DNA from 2 places in the Virgibacillus sp. genome. Region 2 is predicted to be linked to the other one. Evidence: predicted binding sites of a transcription regulator. Region 2 holds the regulator's gene; the other holds the start of a gene.
What was found. The regulator Rex, encoded in region 2, represses fermentation and respiration genes when NADH is low (regulators of the CRP and FNR family bind a similar motif). The targets are predictions, from matches to a motif close to TTGTGAAATATTTCACAA.

Region 1: adhE (bifunctional acetaldehyde-CoA/alcohol dehydrogenase) is a predicted target of Rex. The motif match lies at 3,593-3,610, and genes of this name have one in related genera.

Annotation. Positions count from the first base shown of each region.
Region 1 is NZ_JABXHF010000023.1:2,305-7,794, forward strand. Features, by position in the region: gene leuS (leucine--tRNA ligase) at 1-2,016, opposite strand, end outside; T-box leader at 2,144-2,363, opposite strand; gene mnmM (tRNA 5-(aminomethyl)-2-thiouridylate-methyltransferase MnmM) at 2,466-3,062, shown strand; gene adhE (bifunctional acetaldehyde-CoA/alcohol dehydrogenase) at 3,629-5,490, shown strand, end outside.
Region 2 is NZ_JABXHF010000084.1:319-11,994, forward strand. Features, by position in the region: tRNA gene HLX49_RS14930 (tRNA-Asp) at 1-65, shown strand, start outside; gene thiL (thiamine-phosphate kinase) at 455-1,444, shown strand; gene tsaE (tRNA (adenosine(37)-N6)-threonylcarbamoyltransferase complex ATPase subunit type 1 TsaE) at 1,458-1,907, shown strand; gene tsaB (tRNA (adenosine(37)-N6)-threonylcarbamoyltransferase complex dimerization subunit type 1 TsaB) at 1,932-2,627, shown strand; gene rimI (ribosomal protein S18-alanine N-acetyltransferase) at 2,635-3,090, shown strand; gene tsaD (tRNA (adenosine(37)-N6)-threonylcarbamoyltransferase complex transferase subunit TsaD) at 3,083-4,093, shown strand; gene HLX49_RS14960 (FtsW/RodA/SpoVE family cell cycle protein) at 4,297-5,469, shown strand; gene HLX49_RS14965 (ABC-F family ATP-binding cassette domain-containing protein) at 5,751-7,679, opposite strand; gene HLX49_RS14970 (redox-sensing transcriptional repressor Rex) at 8,027-8,689, shown strand; gene HLX49_RS14975 (YdiK family protein) at 9,121-9,321, opposite strand; gene HLX49_RS14980 (CPBP family intramembrane glutamic endopeptidase) at 9,455-10,159, opposite strand; gene groES (co-chaperone GroES) at 10,987-11,271, shown strand; gene groL (chaperonin GroEL) at 11,331-11,676, shown strand, end outside.

The DNA.
Region 1 (5,490 bases), on a different contig from region 2:
ATGCAAATTATTAAAATCCTCCGTCACTTTCTTTACTGTTTCATGGTATGTTTTATCTAAAGTGCCATCATTTTCTTCAATAATTTTTCTAGAAAGTTGCCCATCATCCTCAATAGTTAAGCGCCAAACACGATCGAGGAAGCGGCGTGAGCCATCCAGCCCATTTTCTGACCAAGCAACAGAAGCATCTAGCGGACCCATGAACATTTCATAAAGTCGTAAAGTATCTGCACCATGAGATTCTATAACATCGTCAGGATTGACGACATTACCTTTAGATTTACTCATTTTCTCATTTCCTTCTCCCAAGATCATTCCTTGATTGAACAACTTTGTAAACGGCTCTTTCGTAGGAACAACCCCAATATCGTATAAAAATTTATGCCAAAAACGTGCATATAGAAGATGAAGAACAGCATGCTCAGCACCACCAATATATAGATCAACAGGCAGCCATTGCTGAAGTGCCTCAGGGGCAGCTAACTGCTTAGAATTTACCGGGTCGATATAGCGTAAGAAATACCAGCAACTTCCTGCCCACTGCGGCATAGTGTTCGTTTCTCTCCTTCCTTTCATACCCGTTTTAGGATCAATGACATTTACCCATTCCTCGGCATTTGCTAGTGGCGATTCTCCCGTCCCTGATGGTTGAATATTATTCATAGACGGTAATTCTAATGGCAATTCTTCTTCTGGGACAGTTGTCATCGTTCCGTCTTCCCAATGAATTATAGGAATAGGCTCACCCCAATAACGTTGTCTAGCGAACAACCAATCGCGAAGACGGTAGGTGATTTTTTTTGCACCTTTTCCGTGTTCCTCTAACCACGCAATCATTTTCCTAATCGCTTCGTCTTTACCTAAACCATTTAAAAATCCAGAATTAATATGCTTGCCTTCCCCGGTATAAGCTCCTTTTGTAATGTCTCCGCCTGCAACAACCTCAACAATAGGGAGTTCAAATTTAGTAGCAAATTCGTAGTCTCTTTCATCATGTGCTGGAACAGCCATAATTGCACCTGAACCGTAACTCATTAATACATAATCCGCAATCCAGATTGGCATTTTCTCTCCATTCACAGGATTAATAGCATATGACCCTGTAAAAACACCTGTTTTTTCTTTCGATAATTCTGTTCTTTCTAAGTCTGACTTCGTTGCGATCTCATGAATATACTTTTCAACATTATCTTTTTGCTTGTCTGTTACAATTTTCTTTACCAAAGGGTGCTCAGGTGCTAAAACAGCATAGGTTGCGCCAAATAGTGTATCTGGTCTAGTTGTAAAAACAGTAAACGCTTCATTCAATGACTCAATTTCAAAGCTAACTTCAGCACCTTCTGATCTGCCGATCCAATTTCGTTGCATATCCTTTAAACTCTCTGGCCAATCCAATTCTTCCAAATCTTCTAAAAGACGATCTGCATAGGCAGTGATTCGTAGCATCCATTGTTTCATTGGCTTACGAATAACAGGGTGCCCTCCACGCTCGCTTTTTCCATCAATTACTTCTTCATTCGCTAATACCGTGCCTAAAGCAGGGCACCAATTTACAGGTACTTCATCCATATATGCTAACCCGTGTTCATACATTTTTATAAATATCCATTGTGTCCACTTATAATAGTTAGGATCTGTAGTATTAACTTCCCGATCCCAATCATAAGAAAAGCCGAGAGCTTGAATTTGTCGCTTAAATATATTTATATTTTTATCCGTAAATGCTGCCGGGCTATTTCCCGTATCAATTGCATACTGTTCAGCAGGGAGTCCAAACGCATCCCACCCCATTGGATGCAACACCTCATAACCTTGCATTCGCTTCATTCTCGATATAATATCTGTAGCTGTGTATCCTTCTGGATGCCCCACATGTAAGCCAGCCCCAGATGGATACGGGAACATATCCAACGCGTAAAACTTTTCTTTTTCTGAAAACGTATTTGTTTTAAATGTTTTATTTTCCAACCAGTATGTTTGCCATTTTTTCTCCATTTGCTGATGATGGTAACTCATGTTTTTTCCTCCTATTATTTTAAAATATCTAGATACATTACATTTCAGCTTAAACTGAACATAGCCATTTCAAAAGGTACTATTTATATAAAAATAAAAAAAGCATCACGTTCCCTCCTAATTTTATAGAAGGGACGAGATGCTTTCACCCGCGGTACCACCCATTTTAATGCTCATCAGCATTCACTTGAAATCCGTAACGAGGACATACGTCAGAAACTACTCTGCAATTTTCGCTCCTGCAACAGCTCAAGGTGAGTTCATAAATAAACCAGGGACAATTTCCACCTACCATTGCCTCTCTATTCCTGAAGTGATTTACTACTATTCCTTGGCATTGTCATTATCTTATTATATCGAATTGTAATGAATTATTTTATCTTTGTCAAGACAACATGTAACTTCATCTGCTAAAATAAATAGTAATAATTTTGGCAAAGGAGATAATCATGTTACACGGAATTTTGCACTATGCGCATTATTTATTAGAATCCACTATTGAAAAAAACGAAACTGTCATTGACGCAACTTGCGGAAACGGTCAAGATACGCTGTTTTTAAGTAATGTCGTTGGTAAAAATGGCCGCGTTTTAGCATTTGATATTCAAGAGCAAGCAATTCAAACAACTAGACAGTTAATGCAAGAGAATCAAAAACAGAATGTATCTATTATTCATGATAGCCATGAACATTTAGAAAAATACTTACCTACAAAAGAAATGTTAGTTGGAGGAGCAGTATTTAACCTTGGTTACCTGCCTAGAAGCGATAAAACCATTATCACCAATGCTAATTCCACCATTATGGCCATCAACAAAATATTACATTTTCTAAAACCAAACGGCTTGATTGTCATCGTTGTCTATTACGGTCATGAAGGAGGACATGAAGAAAAAGAAGCTGTTTTAAAACATGTAATGCAGTTGAGCCAACGCTCCTATCATGTGTTGCAATATCGGTTTATTAATCAAAGAAATAATCCACCATTTATTATCGCTATCGAAAAAAAAGGGAATGGCTTCACTAAAAGAAAATTGTCATTTTAGTTTGCTTATTTAAAAGAAAATAAAAACTTGGGTTATTGTCAAGTCATTATGGAGAATCAATCCTTCATTTTGCTTATTTTAAACTTTAAAACTCTATGCTTTCCTATAATATAAAAATACACCTGTAAACCCCATTTAGGTTTGAAATATATAACGAAAACGAATGGCTGTAAGACTCCTACTTCAAATTTTGAAAGCCAAATTAGAAAAAAGTTTGAAGCGGGAGACACAGCCCCCCTAACTCGCAAGAGCCTTTAGGTACAAACAAGTCTTTGGAATAAAAGAACTCGCTAATAAGATTTACTTTGATATTAGATTAAATGAAGTCTCCTCTTATTGAAAATATCAACACTTTTAATTGCACAATAAAAAGCCCTCTGTTCACAAAAAATACATAATACTAACAAACCAACCTTGTAATCGTTTACTTGTTATAGTACAACGTTTCCAACAAAAAAAAGTTTGCTCATCATTTCACAAAAGGTATGGAAATTTATAAAAAACCGTTATATAATGAAGGTGTAAAAAGATTGCTCAGTATTTCACAAACTAAGGAGGGTCCTATTATGACTGAGAAAACAAAAGGAACTGTAGAGCTAGTTTCCACTAAAATTAATCAACTAATCTCCCAAGCAGAAGAGTCCTTGGAAGGTTTAAAACAGCTAGATCAAGAAGCGATTAATACGATTGTAAAAGAAATGGCGTTAGCAGGTCTTGATCAGCATATGCCTTTAGCTAAACTGGCCATTGAAGAAACAGGTCGTGGCGTCTTTGAAGATAAAGCTATTAAAAACATCTTTGCAACAGAATATATTTATCATAACATTAAATACGATAAAACTGTTGGAATTATTCATGAGGATGAGCAAGAAGGAATGGTTGAAATTGCTGAACCAGCTGGGGTAATCTGTGGTATAACACCAGTTACAAACCCAACATCAACAACCATGTTTAAATCACTTATTTCCATTAAAACGAGAAACCCAATTATTTTCGCTTTCCACCCTTCCGCTCAAAAATGTAGCAGTCAGGCAGCAAAAGTATTACTTGATGCCGCGGTAAAAGCAGGTGCACCTAAAAACTGTATTCAGTGGATAGAAACACCTTCTGTTGAAGCAACGAAAACATTAATGAATCATGACGGCGTATCACTTATACTTGCTACTGGTGGTTCAGGAATGGTGAAATCAGCGTATAGTTCTGGAAAGCCAGCCCTTGGTGTTGGTCCAGGAAATGTACCATGTTATATAGAAAAAACCGCACAAATAAAGCGCGCTGTCAATGATCTCATTTTATCCAAAACATTTGATAACGGAATGATCTGTGCCTCTGAACAAGCGGTTATTATTGATAAAGAAATATATGACACGGTAAAACATGAAATGGTAGCTAATAATTGTCATTTCCTAACAGAAGCAGAAAGAAAAAAAGTGGAAAAACTGGTTATAAATCCTACAACTTGTGCAGTAAATGCGGATATTGTTGGTAAACCAGCATATGAAATTGCTAAGATGGCAGGAGTAAATGTGGCCAAAAACACTAAAATTTTACTTGCTGAAATTGAAGGCGTTGGACCAGAATATCCGTTATCTCGAGAAAAATTAAGTCCTGTATTAGCTTGTTATAAAGTAAATAGCACAGAAGAAGGGTTTAAGCGTGCTGATGAAATGCTACACTTTGGGGGTCTAGGACATTCAGCAGTCATTCATTCTACTGACCAAGAGGTTATAGAAGCCTTTTCTCTAAAGATGAAAGCAGGGAGACTAATTGTAAATTCACCATCTTCTCAAGGGGGAATCGGCGATATTTATAACAACCATATGCCTTCCCTTACATTAGGATGTGGAACTTATGGCGGAAACTCCGTATCAACAAACGTCGGAACAATCAATTTAATGAATATTAAAAAAGTGGCTCGGAGGAGAAATAATATGCAATGGTTTAAACTACCTCCTAAAATCTATTTTGAAAAAAATGCAATTCAATATTTAGAAAAAATGCCTGACATCTCTAAAGCATTTATTGTAACTGATCCGATGATGGTAGAATTAGGTTATGTAGATAAAGCTCTCTACTATTTACGTAAACGTGCTGATTATGTCCATTGTGAAATTTTTTCAGATGTCGAAGCTGATCCATCTATTGAAACCATTCGCAAAGGTACTGCGTTAATGCAAAAGTTTGAACCAGATGTTATTATCGCTATTGGTGGTGGATCTCCAATGGATGCTGCTAAAGCCATGTGGTTATTCTACGAGCATCCAGATGCTGATTTTAACGCTCTAAAACAGAAATTCATGGACATTCGTAAACGTATCGTAAAATACCCGAAATTAGGAAGACTAGCTCAATTGGTATGTGTGCCAACAACGTCAGGAACAGGTTCTGAAGTAACATCATTTACAGTGGTTACCGATAAAAAATCAGA
Region 2 (11,676 bases):
CAGTTGGTTAGAATGCCTGCCTGTCACGCAGGAGGTCGCGGGTTCGAGTCCCGTCCGGACCGCCAGATAAATAGAATTCAACACACATGGTTTTAATAAAATCGTGTGTTTTTTATTTTCTTTTAAAATGTTGGCTTATCACCAGATTTCTATGGTGAGTAACGCTGTCGTTTTGTTTCTACGATAAAACTAAAAATTTATATTCCAGATATAAGGTGCTGTAAGACTTCCACTTCTAGAATACCATCTAATCACCGCTTTGTTTAGAATCCTTTAGCTTATACCTTATGGTACTAACAATTACTGGGGGGTGTAAAAAACTCCCACAGATTGTAGATCACTTTATACTTTCCTGTAGTGTAAAACAAAATCACAATACAAATCTTTTCTCCACAATACCAGTATTTCCTTTTTCTTTTTCCCGCATTTTTTGCTATCATAAATATAGTTATATATGAAATTTGGTGAGCGACAAGTGGATGAGTTTCAATTTATAAACACAATTAAACAAAATTACTACAGACAGTCATCTGTGGTAAAAGGTATAGGCGATGATGCAGCCGTTTTTCGGCAAAATACAAAAGATATCGTTACTGCTGTTGATACGTTTGTGGAAGGTGTTCATTTTCGAAAAGATACGATGTCTGCTTATGATATTGGTTTTCGTGCTTTAGTGGCAAATATTAGTGATTTAGCTGCTATGGGTGCTCAACCTGCTTTTTATTTGGTTTCCATTGTTTTTCCCAGCCATTGGTCCCCACAAGAAGTGCAGCATATTTTCCAAGGAATGAAGGCAATAGGAAGAAGTTATAATATGGATTTAATTGGGGGGGACACAGTGTCTGGAAACGAACTCGTTTTAACAATTACTGTTATAGGCTATGTTGAAAAAGCACAAGCTCGATATAGACATCATGCCAGAGCTGGTGATATTGTCTTTGTTACGGGAACTTTAGGTGATTCACAAGCTGGTTATCATATTATAACAAATCAAAAGAAGTATAAAGATGCTGCTTATTACACGGAACGCCACCGAAGACCAGTTCCTCGAGTTGATTTTGCTCTTGGGATACCTAGAACAGTTCGCGTTGCGTTAAACGATGTGAGTGATGGTATAGCTAATGAGGCTGCAGAGATAGCAACAGCATCAGATGTAAGCATGCAACTTTTTGATGAAGCCATTCCGGTCCATGAGAGTTTTCATCAGTTTTCTAAGTCTAAGCAGTATCAATGGAAGTATTTTGGCGGAGAGGACTTTGAATTAATAGGTACAGTTGCTGCAACGAATTGGGATATATTAGTTGATACTGCAAAAAGAGTCAATTTACAACTGACGCAAATAGGAAAGGTATTTTATGAACCCGAATATAATCATGTTTACATAAACAAAGGAAATCAGCAATTAGAAAGATTGCTACAAAAAGGGTATAATCACTTAAAGTAGGTGTACAGATTAAATGTATGAAATAATAACAAATACAGAAGAAACAACCATAGATTTAGGCGAAAAGTTGGCTTTGTTATTGAGTCCTGGAGATGTTGTTACGTTAGAAGGCGATCTTGGTACGGGAAAAACTACATTCACAAAAGGCTTAGCTACAGGGCTTGGAGTAAAACGACATGTATCTAGCCCGACATTCACAATTATTAAGGAATATGAAGGTGAATTGCCTCTTTATCATATGGATGTGTATCGGTTGGAAAATAGCGAAGAGGATATAGGTTTTGATGAGTATTTTCATGGAGAAGGAATAACGGTTGTGGAATGGCCGCAATTTATAGCTTCTTTCTTACCAGGAGAGTATTTGGAGGTAAAGCTTGCTAGTATTGACGAAAAATCACGAAAGTTTACCTTTATCCCACATGGTTATCACCATGAATGGGTAGTAGAACAGTTAAAAAGTTAATTCGACATACGAGGAGTTATTGACATGAATATACTTGCAATGGATACATCGAATCAAGTATTAGGTGTTGCCATTCAACAAGATGATACAATACTAGGTGAAATGGTTACAAATTTACCTAAAAATCATTCCGTTCGATTAATGCCTGCTATAGATAGACTAATGCAGGAAGTAAATATGAAACCAGAACAGTTGGACAAAATAGTAGTAGCTAAAGGGCCAGGTTCTTATACAGGTGTTCGTATAGGATTATCTACAGCAAAATCGATGGCGTGGGCGTTAAATATACCTGTTATTGGCGTATCAAGCTTAGAAGTGCTTGCTTATCAAGGACGTTTTTTTAATGGTATTATTTCCCCTTTCTTTGATGCTAGAAGAGGGTTAGCCTATGCAGGGTGCTATCGTTTTGTAAATAATCAGTTACAACTTTTCAGAAAAGAAGAAAATGTTGCTATGCAGGATTTACTTGAGGAACTTAAAAGCTTGGAAAAATCAATTTTATTTTTAAGTCCAGACATATCCATTCATCAAGAACAAATTATATCAATAGTAGGGAATAGAGCAGTGATCCCAGAAGAGCAGGTTCATGTAATTCGTCCTACGCATTTAATTGCAGCGGCTAAAGAAAAACAAGTAGGGTCTACACATACACTACGTCCTAATTACCTTCGTTTAGCAGAAGCTGAGGCTAAATGGTTAGAAAGTAATAAAGGTTGTTAACTTCGTGATGAAGCAGGAAGTTAACATAAGAAAAATGCGAGTAGCAGATATTGATGCTGTTATGTATGTGGAGAAAGAATCATTTGCTACAGCTTGGTCAGAGGAAATTTTTAAACAGGAGCTTGTTGAAAATCCATATGGCCATTATTTTATTATTGAATGTAATGGAGAGATTGTCGGTTATGTAGGCATATGGATTGTCTTTGATGATGCACAAATAACCAATATTGCTATTTTGCCATCTCAGCGTGGAAGAAAATTAGGTGAACAGCTTTTCCGACATGTATTTAAATATGCACTTATCTATGGAGTGCGTCGTTTATCATTAGAGGTGCGAAAGTCTAATATTGTTGCTCAAAAGCTCTATCGCAAATTTGGGCTTGTAGCTGGTGGCATTAGAAAGCAATATTATACAGATAATCAGGAGGACGCAATTGTGATGTGGGTGAATATAAATGAGTAAAGAAGTAGTAATATTAGGTATTGAAACAAGTTGTGATGAGACGGCAGTTGCAATTGTCAAGAATGGCAAAAAAATCTTGTCCAATGTCGTTTCATCACAGATTGAAAGCCATAAGCGGTTTGGTGGTGTTGTCCCAGAAATTGCTTCCCGACATCATGTAGAGCAAATTACATATGTTTTAGAAGAAGCTATGGAACAAGCAGCTATTAGTTGGAGTGAAATTGACGGGATCGCTGTAACAGAAGGACCAGGTCTAGTGGGAGCACTGTTAGTTGGTGTGAATGCAGCTAAAGCTCTGGCCTTTAGTAAACATAAGCCATTAATTGGTGTACATCATATAGCAGGTCATATCTATGCAAATCGCTTGCAGGATGAATTTAAATTTCCTTTATTAGGACTGATCGTCTCCGGCGGGCATACAGAGTTAGTAATTATGAAAGCGCATGGTGAGTATGAAGTCATTGGCGAAACAAGAGATGATGCAGCGGGAGAAGCATATGATAAAGTAGCAAGGCTATTAAATCTACCTTATCCAGGTGGTCCCGAAATTGATAAGTTAGCAAAACGAGGAGAAGAAACGATTGATTTTCCAAGAGCTTGGTTGGAGCCAGATAGTTATGACTTCAGTTTTAGTGGATTAAAATCATCGGTTACAAATACAATTCATAATGCAAAACAACGTGGTGTATCGTTAAAAGCAGAAGATATTGCTGCAAGCTTTCAAGCTAGTGTAGTAGATGTATTAACCATGAAAACAGTACGTGCAGCTAAAGAGTACCATGTAAAACAAGTCATCGTAGCTGGAGGTGTGGCGGCTAATAAAGGGCTTCGATCTTCTTTACAGCAGGAATTTGCCAACTTACAAATCCCTTTACAAATTCCGCCACTTTCTTTATGTACAGACAATGCTGCGATGATTGCAGCTGCTGGTACAATTGCTTTTGAGCAAGGGAGAAGGTCTGGACTAGATTTAAATGCTCGAGCGTCCATGCTGTTAAAGTAATCCACAACCATCCACAAGTATGTGAATAACTGTTAAGAATAGTGTTCTAGTAATAGCTTTATTGTGCATATGTTTGTGGATATATATAAACAATGCTGTGGATAGTGTGAATAACATATGAGAAACGTTGGGAGCAACTGCATGAAGATAGGGTTTTCCGTGTGTATAATGTTAGAGTAAAAGCAGAAATTTGGTGATAAGCAATGTCAAAAAAGCAATCCTATTATATACAAACAGATTTAATCTCTATATTTATATTACTTGTATGTGTCAGTTTGCTTTCGATCTATAATGCACAACAGTTAGAACAGTACAGCACAAACTTTATGCTGCAGCAAGCAGTTTGGTTTACGGTCGGAATTGGTATCGTTGCAGCTATACAATACTTAGATATGGAGCAAATATATAAAGCAAGTGGATACATTTATGCATTTGGTGTATTCGTACTCTTGGTGTTACTAATTAGCCCAGAAAGTATTGCACCATATACAAATGGAGCAAAAAGTTGGTTTAATTTAAGGGTTGCTACAATACAACCTTCCGAATTTACAAAAATAACGACCATCATTTATATGGCTACAGTTATTCAAAAGCATAAAGAAAAATTTATTAAACCAAGCATTAAATCCGATATTAAACTGCTTATTAAAATTTTGGCCGTGGTAGCTGTACCTGTGGCACTAATTATGAAGCAACCTGATTTTGGAACGTCAATGGTTTATTTATTTATAGCTGGGGTTATCATTATCCTTTCAGGTATTCATTGGAAAATACTAACGACATTAATTGTGAGTATCACTTCTGTTGCTGGAGCTACGCTAGCTTTTATTGTAAAATTTCCTGATTTAGCAAAGCAGCTAGTCGGCGAGGGACAAAAATATCAAATAGATCGCATACTAACTTGGTTTGATCCATCTCAACAAGCAAGTGATGCAAATTGGCATTTTAATCAAGCTTTTATGGCACTCGGGTCTGGTCAATTGTTTGGTAAAGGAATGGGGAGTCAGGAAGTGTCGTTTCCCGAAGCGCAAACGGATTTTATTTTCTCCATCATCGGGGAGAGTTTCGGCTTCGTTGGCGGCGCACTTGTGATCTTTTTATACTTTATCTTTTTATATAAATTAGTAATGATTGGCTTATCTATTTATAGCCACTCCCCGTTTTCCGCTTATATTTGTTTTGGGTTTATGAGTTTATTGCTTGTTCACGTCTTTCAAAATATTGGTATGGCGCTAGGTATTATGCCGGTAACAGGAATACCGCTACTTTTTATAAGTTATGGAGGTAGTTCTGTAATGGCTTCTATGCTTGGTTTTGGAGTTATTTATCGGATAGCTGTGGAAAACTCTATTCAAAATGATTATTTATTTAAATAGAACATGTGGATAAATTAAATGGTTTGGGTTATCCACATGTGTATAAAGGAAACCTCTGATAGTAGGAGTTTTCCCACTTTATTTAATCGTTTAAAGTTGTGAAATCCATGATATATCCTAAGATGGTACTTTTTTCTGATAAGTGGTGCTTCGAACTCAACAGGATTTTCTATAGTATTAGAAAAACTTGGCTTATCGCTAATTCTTTATGGCTTTCTTATAATATAATATAATATAATATAAAATAAAACTTACCCACATGACTTAGTCATGTGGGTAAGTTAATCTTCTAGTAAGTCTGCCCATTCTTCCATGAAGAGGTTCACTTTTTGTTTACGGCGATTGACTTCTTCTGACAATTCTAATGCTTTTTCATGGTCTTGAAAGATTTCTGGTAACTCCATCTGACTTTCTAGCTGCTCTATATCGTTTTCTAACTGTTCAATTTCAGTTTCAAGTTCTTCAATTCGTCTTTTTTTCTTTCTTTGCTCGCGCTGTAATTGCTTATCGCGTTCAAAATGGCGTTTTCTTTCTGAAGCGGGAGCTTGTTCACTTTGATTGGATGATTCGTTTAATCGTTTTAATTCAGCTTCCTCCGCTTTTTTTTCTAAATAATAATCGTAATCGCCAAGGTAAATGGTTGTTTTCACCTTTTGCATTTCAACTACTTGATCAGCAATCTTATTAATAAAGTAACGGTCATGAGAAACGAATAAAATCGTACCAGGAAAATCTATTAAGGCAGCTTCGAGTACTTCTTTACTATCAATATCTAAATGGTTGGTTGGTTCATCAAGAATTAGAAAATTAGCTTGTTGCATCATTAATTTTGCTAAAGCCAGGCGTGCTTTCTCACCGCCACTTAATGCATTTACAGGCTTTAATACATCTTCACCAGAAAACAAGAAATTACCGAGAACAGTCCGAATATCTTTTTCATTTGTGGTTGGATAGTCATCCCATAATTCCATTAACACGGTTTTAGAAGAGTTTAAGTTTGCTTGTTCTTGGTCATAGTAGCCGATTTGTACGTTTGTTCCGAGCTGTACAGTCCCTTGGATCGCTTTTAATTTTCCCAACACAATTTTTAGTAGCGTCGTTTTCCCAACTCCGTTTGGACCAACTAGAGCCACGCTTTCTCCGCGATTGATTTGCAAATGTACATTTTGGAATAAATTTTCTTCTTCATTCGGATATCGAAATAATAAATTATCTATTTTCAACACATCGTTGCCACTCCGGCGGCTTACTTGAAACGAGAAAGAAGCAGAGGCTTCATCCCCTAATGGTTTGTCTATTTTATCCATTTTATCTAGTTGTTTCCTTCTGCTTTGTGCTCGTTTTGTAGTTGAAGCTCGTACAATATTACGTTGAATAAAGTCTTCCATTTTCTTGATTTCAGTCTGTTGCTTTTCGTATTCTTTCCACTCTCTTTCGAAATCAAGCGCTTTTTGCTCTAAATACTTGCTATATGTTCCGACATAACGCTTTGTTTGATGGCGAGCTATTTCATACACAATAGATACCGTTTTATCTAGAAAGTAACGATCGTGGGAAACGACTACTATCGCACCAGGATAACTATTTATGTAGCTTTCTAGCCAATTTAACGTTGCAATATCTAAATGGTTGGTCGGTTCATCTAAAATGAGTAATTGTGGTTTTTTTAATAGCAGCTTTCCTAATGAAAGTCGTGTTTTTTGACCGCCGCTTAGCGTTTGAATAGGTGTATCATAGTCAAACAAATGAAAATTCAACCCTGTTAATACCGCTTTTATATCCGCTTCATATGTATATCCGCCATTTTGTTCATAAGCGTGACGTAAACGGTCATAATCATGCAATAGTTTTTCATAGGCTTCAGAAGTATAACTTGTTGCCTGTTCCATCTTTTCTTCAATTATTCGCAGTTGTTTTTCTTGTTTCGTTAATTCAGGGAAAACAGTAAGCATCTCCTGCCAAATTGTTTTTTCAGACTCTAGTGCAGTATGTTGAGCTAGGTAACCCAAAGTAAGGTCTTTAGGCATAAATAATTCACCTTGGTCATAACTTAGTTCCCCTGCCATTATTTTTAATAATGTTGATTTTCCGGAGCCATTTCTTCCCACGATAGCTATTCGATCATGGTCTTTTACTTCTAGCTTTATATTTGATAAAATTTCATCAGCACCAAATGATTTTGAAAGACCGTTCATTTGCATTCGTATCATAATATACCCCCATCTCTCTTCTAGTGTATCTTACTTTCCTAAAATCAATCAATACAATTGTGAACTAAGTCACGACTTATTTCCAGTTTTCTGCTAAAATAAAAGAGAGTTAGTAATTAAAACCAAATCCCCCGAATGATTCTAGGTTAGGAAAGTTGGATCAAAAGTATTGATGCAGTTTTAACTCGAAATCTATATCAAGAGGAAAGGATACTTTTTTAGTCGCTTTATTATGTAAGCGATACACAATAGGTTACGAAAAATTTTTAACTGTAAAGTCAAGAAATTGGTAACAGCATGCTGTAGAAAATTAAAATATAATAGTTGAAGTGGAGGATGATAAAATGATGGAGCAAAATAAAATACCTCAAGCGACTGCTAAAAGATTACCTTTATATTATCGATTCATAAATAATTTAAATCATCAAGGGAAAAAGCGTGTTTCTTCTAAAGAATTAAGTGATGCGGTAAAAGTAGATTCAGCTACCATTCGCCGAGATTTTTCCTATTTTGGCGCTCTAGGTAAAAAAGGGTACGGTTATAATGTGGAGTATTTGCTTGAATTTTTTCGGAAAACATTAGATCAAGATGAAACAACAGAGGTTGCACTAATAGGCGTTGGGAATTTAGGTACTGCATTTTTACATTATAATTTTATGAAGAATAATAATATTGCGATTAAAATGGCATTTGATAGTAACCCTGAAAAAGTCGGCACGATGGTTAGTGATGTACCTGTTTATCATATAGAGGAATTAGAGGATAGATTGGGTGATATTAAAGTGGCCATATTGACTATTCCTGGAAGTGAGGCACAACCTATGGCTGATCATTTGGTTAATAGGGGAGTGGAAGGGATACTCAATTTCACGCCAGCAAGAATAACTGTACCAAAGCATATCCGCGTACATCATATCGATCTAGCTGTGGAGTTACAAGCATTAGTTTATTTCTTAAAACATTATCCTCTAATTACAGAGGATGAAGAAGAGGAAGTACCCATGGATTGAGGTAGTTCAAGTGTAAAAGAGGAAAACACGCAAAAAATGATGGCTTCCTGAAGGGGAGACATCATTTTTTGTACTTATAGGAAAGTATAAAAGCTTCAAGGTTTATAGTGTGTAAGAAAAATGACAGCGTTTTTTCACCATAAGACTAGGTGGCAAGCCAAGTTTTTCTAACATTATAGAAAAGGATAAAGTATCAGATAAACAAGCTCTTTACAAGATACGGGAGTGCTGATATACATAATGAGCCTTCGTGCATGTCGGGGCTTCACCTTCCCCTGTACAAAAAAGCTGTCATCAGCTAAAGTTCCAATATCTATCTACTTTAATTCCTTCCTCACTAGCTCATAATGGATAAACAAATAAAATTAAAAATCATATTGCTTCATTCTTAAGCGTTTGAAATGTTAATAGAGCGTATCGAATTGTGAATCTTATGTTTTATTGTTGCGTTTTTGTCGAATATGAATGGCGATTAAGCGGATGCCTACACCTGTCTCCAGTGTGGCGAATAATGCTAACACCATTGTTGTTATATTCCACATTGTTTCGTCTACACTTAAAATAGCAACATAAGTGAAAAATGCTCCCATAATAAGGTAGATAATTCCCATTGTTTTGGGAGAAATCTTCATATTTTAAGCCTCCAACCAAAGCCTATTTTTCATACTACATGTAAGTAGAACGTTTACCATAAAGATTTGGTAACGTTTTTTATTAAATCCTATAAGTTAATGGTAGCATAGACGTGCGCGTATGCAAGGTAACTTATGATAAAAGGACGGTTTGTAGCTCGTTTAGTTGCTTTTCTATCTCTGCAGGATCAAGATTGTATTGCGCAATAACAACTAGTCCATTCATAGCCATGTGAGCAAATATGGGTACGATAATTCGTTTCGTTTCCACATACAAGTAAGCAAATACAAGCCCCATTGTTCCGTAAACTAAAATATGTTGTGGTTCGCCATGAATAATCGCGAAAAGAGCCGCAGATATGAGCGCTGCAATAAAGAAATTCGTTCGTTTATATAGATTTCCAAATATAATTTTGCGAAAAATAATTTCTTCTAAAATAGGAGCAGTCAAAACTGGAATAATTACAAACAAAGGAACAGCACGAGCCATTGCCATTATTCCTTGTGTATTTTCTGAACCGGGTTCGATTCCTAGAAGCATTATCTGAATGAAATTTGCGATGCCTTGGCTAAATATAGCCATAAATGTACCTAAAATAGACCAAGTAATGATACCCCAAATTGATGCACCGTCGCGCTGTTGTAATCCTTGTTTCAAGTCGGGTCGCATTAATAGTAGTACAACAATAAGACCTAATAGAAAACTAATTACCCCTCCATAAATGGATGCCTCTAATTTGGAAACAGGAAATGCGGTATAGACGATACTCCCAGTTAATATAACCGAAAATTGTGTAATAATGTAGCTAATAATAACCCACCAATATCTTTTTGGCAACGTACAACGACTCCTTTTCTTGTACTAAAAGTTTAAAGGTTTAAGTAGAAGGAAAACCACGGCTTCCGCTAAAAAGAACTGGCGGTAAGCCCAGTTTTTCTAATACTAGGATCGTAGAGGATTTTTTGGTTTATAGTGTAAAAGCAACGACGGTGCTTTTTCGCCATAAAGATTTTTTTTCCTCAATGATCCTATACATTTCTATTTTTATCTTTACGTATATTATTTTAAGTTTTTCGTATGAGAAAAATGATATTCTCCGTAAAAAATGGCTTCATGTTCAATAATAAATGATCTGCCCGTATCATATATTCCCTTTATGTCACGTGTGGGGGAATAGATATACTTCATGTAAATTCATTCATAAAGTGTCCCCACATCTTTATTAGGTCAGGAAAAACTGTATTTCAATGAATCAAATTTTCTTGGAAATACAAGAGGGATGGAGAAAACCTTATTGTTAGAACCGTATTTTAACGCATGAGAAATAATACGTATTTTGAAGTATTTATATTTGAATTATCACAATGAGTAACGATAACATAGAATGTACATGTTATTTTATCATATATTCGTAATTTCTATATAACAGAAAGATTGATGATGTATGAATTCTCTTGCTCTCTTATGTGTATGTTATTTTACACTGTAAGAAAACAATAGCTTTTGCCATACAGATTAGGCGAAAAGCCAAGTTTTTCTAAAAAATTATGCTTTCCTACTTGCAATTTTCTCCGGAATTATTTATTATAATAATTGGAATTAGCACTCACTTGATTCGAGTGCTAATAAAAATATAAGAATAGAATTAAGGAGGCTTTCTACACATGATTAAACCACTAGGAGATCGCGTTGTTATCGAGCTTGTTGAACAAGAAGAAAAAACTGCAAGCGGTATCGTACTTCCTGACTCTGCACAGGAGAAACCACAGGAAGGTACAGTAGTTGCAGTTGGTTCTGGGCGTGTAACAGAAAAAAATGAAAAGGTTGCCTTAGAAGTGGCTGAAGGAGACCGTATCATCTTTTCAAAATTTGCCGGTACGGAAGTGAAATACGAAGGCAAAGAATACTTAATTCTTCGTGAAAATGACATCCTGGCTGTAGTAAGCTAATCTCGATATAAGAATAGATAAATAATAGGTAACTTGAACAATAAAAGGAGGATTTATCGATGGCTAAAGAAATTAAGTTTAGTGAAGAAGCACGTCGCGCAATGCTACGTGGTGTAGATACATTAGCGGATGCGGTAAAAGTTACATTAGGACCTAAAGGACGTAACGTTGTATTAGATAAAAAATTCGGTTCACCGCTTATTACGAATGATGGTGTTACGATTGCAAAAGAAATTGAGCTTGAAGATCAGTTTGAAAATATGGGTGCACAACTCGTATCTGAAGTTGCTTCTAAAACAAATGATGTTGCTGGTGACGGTACAACCACAGCAACTGTACTCGCTCAATCCATGATTCGTGAAGGGTTGAAAAACGTTGCTTCTGGAGCTAACCCTGTTGGTGTTC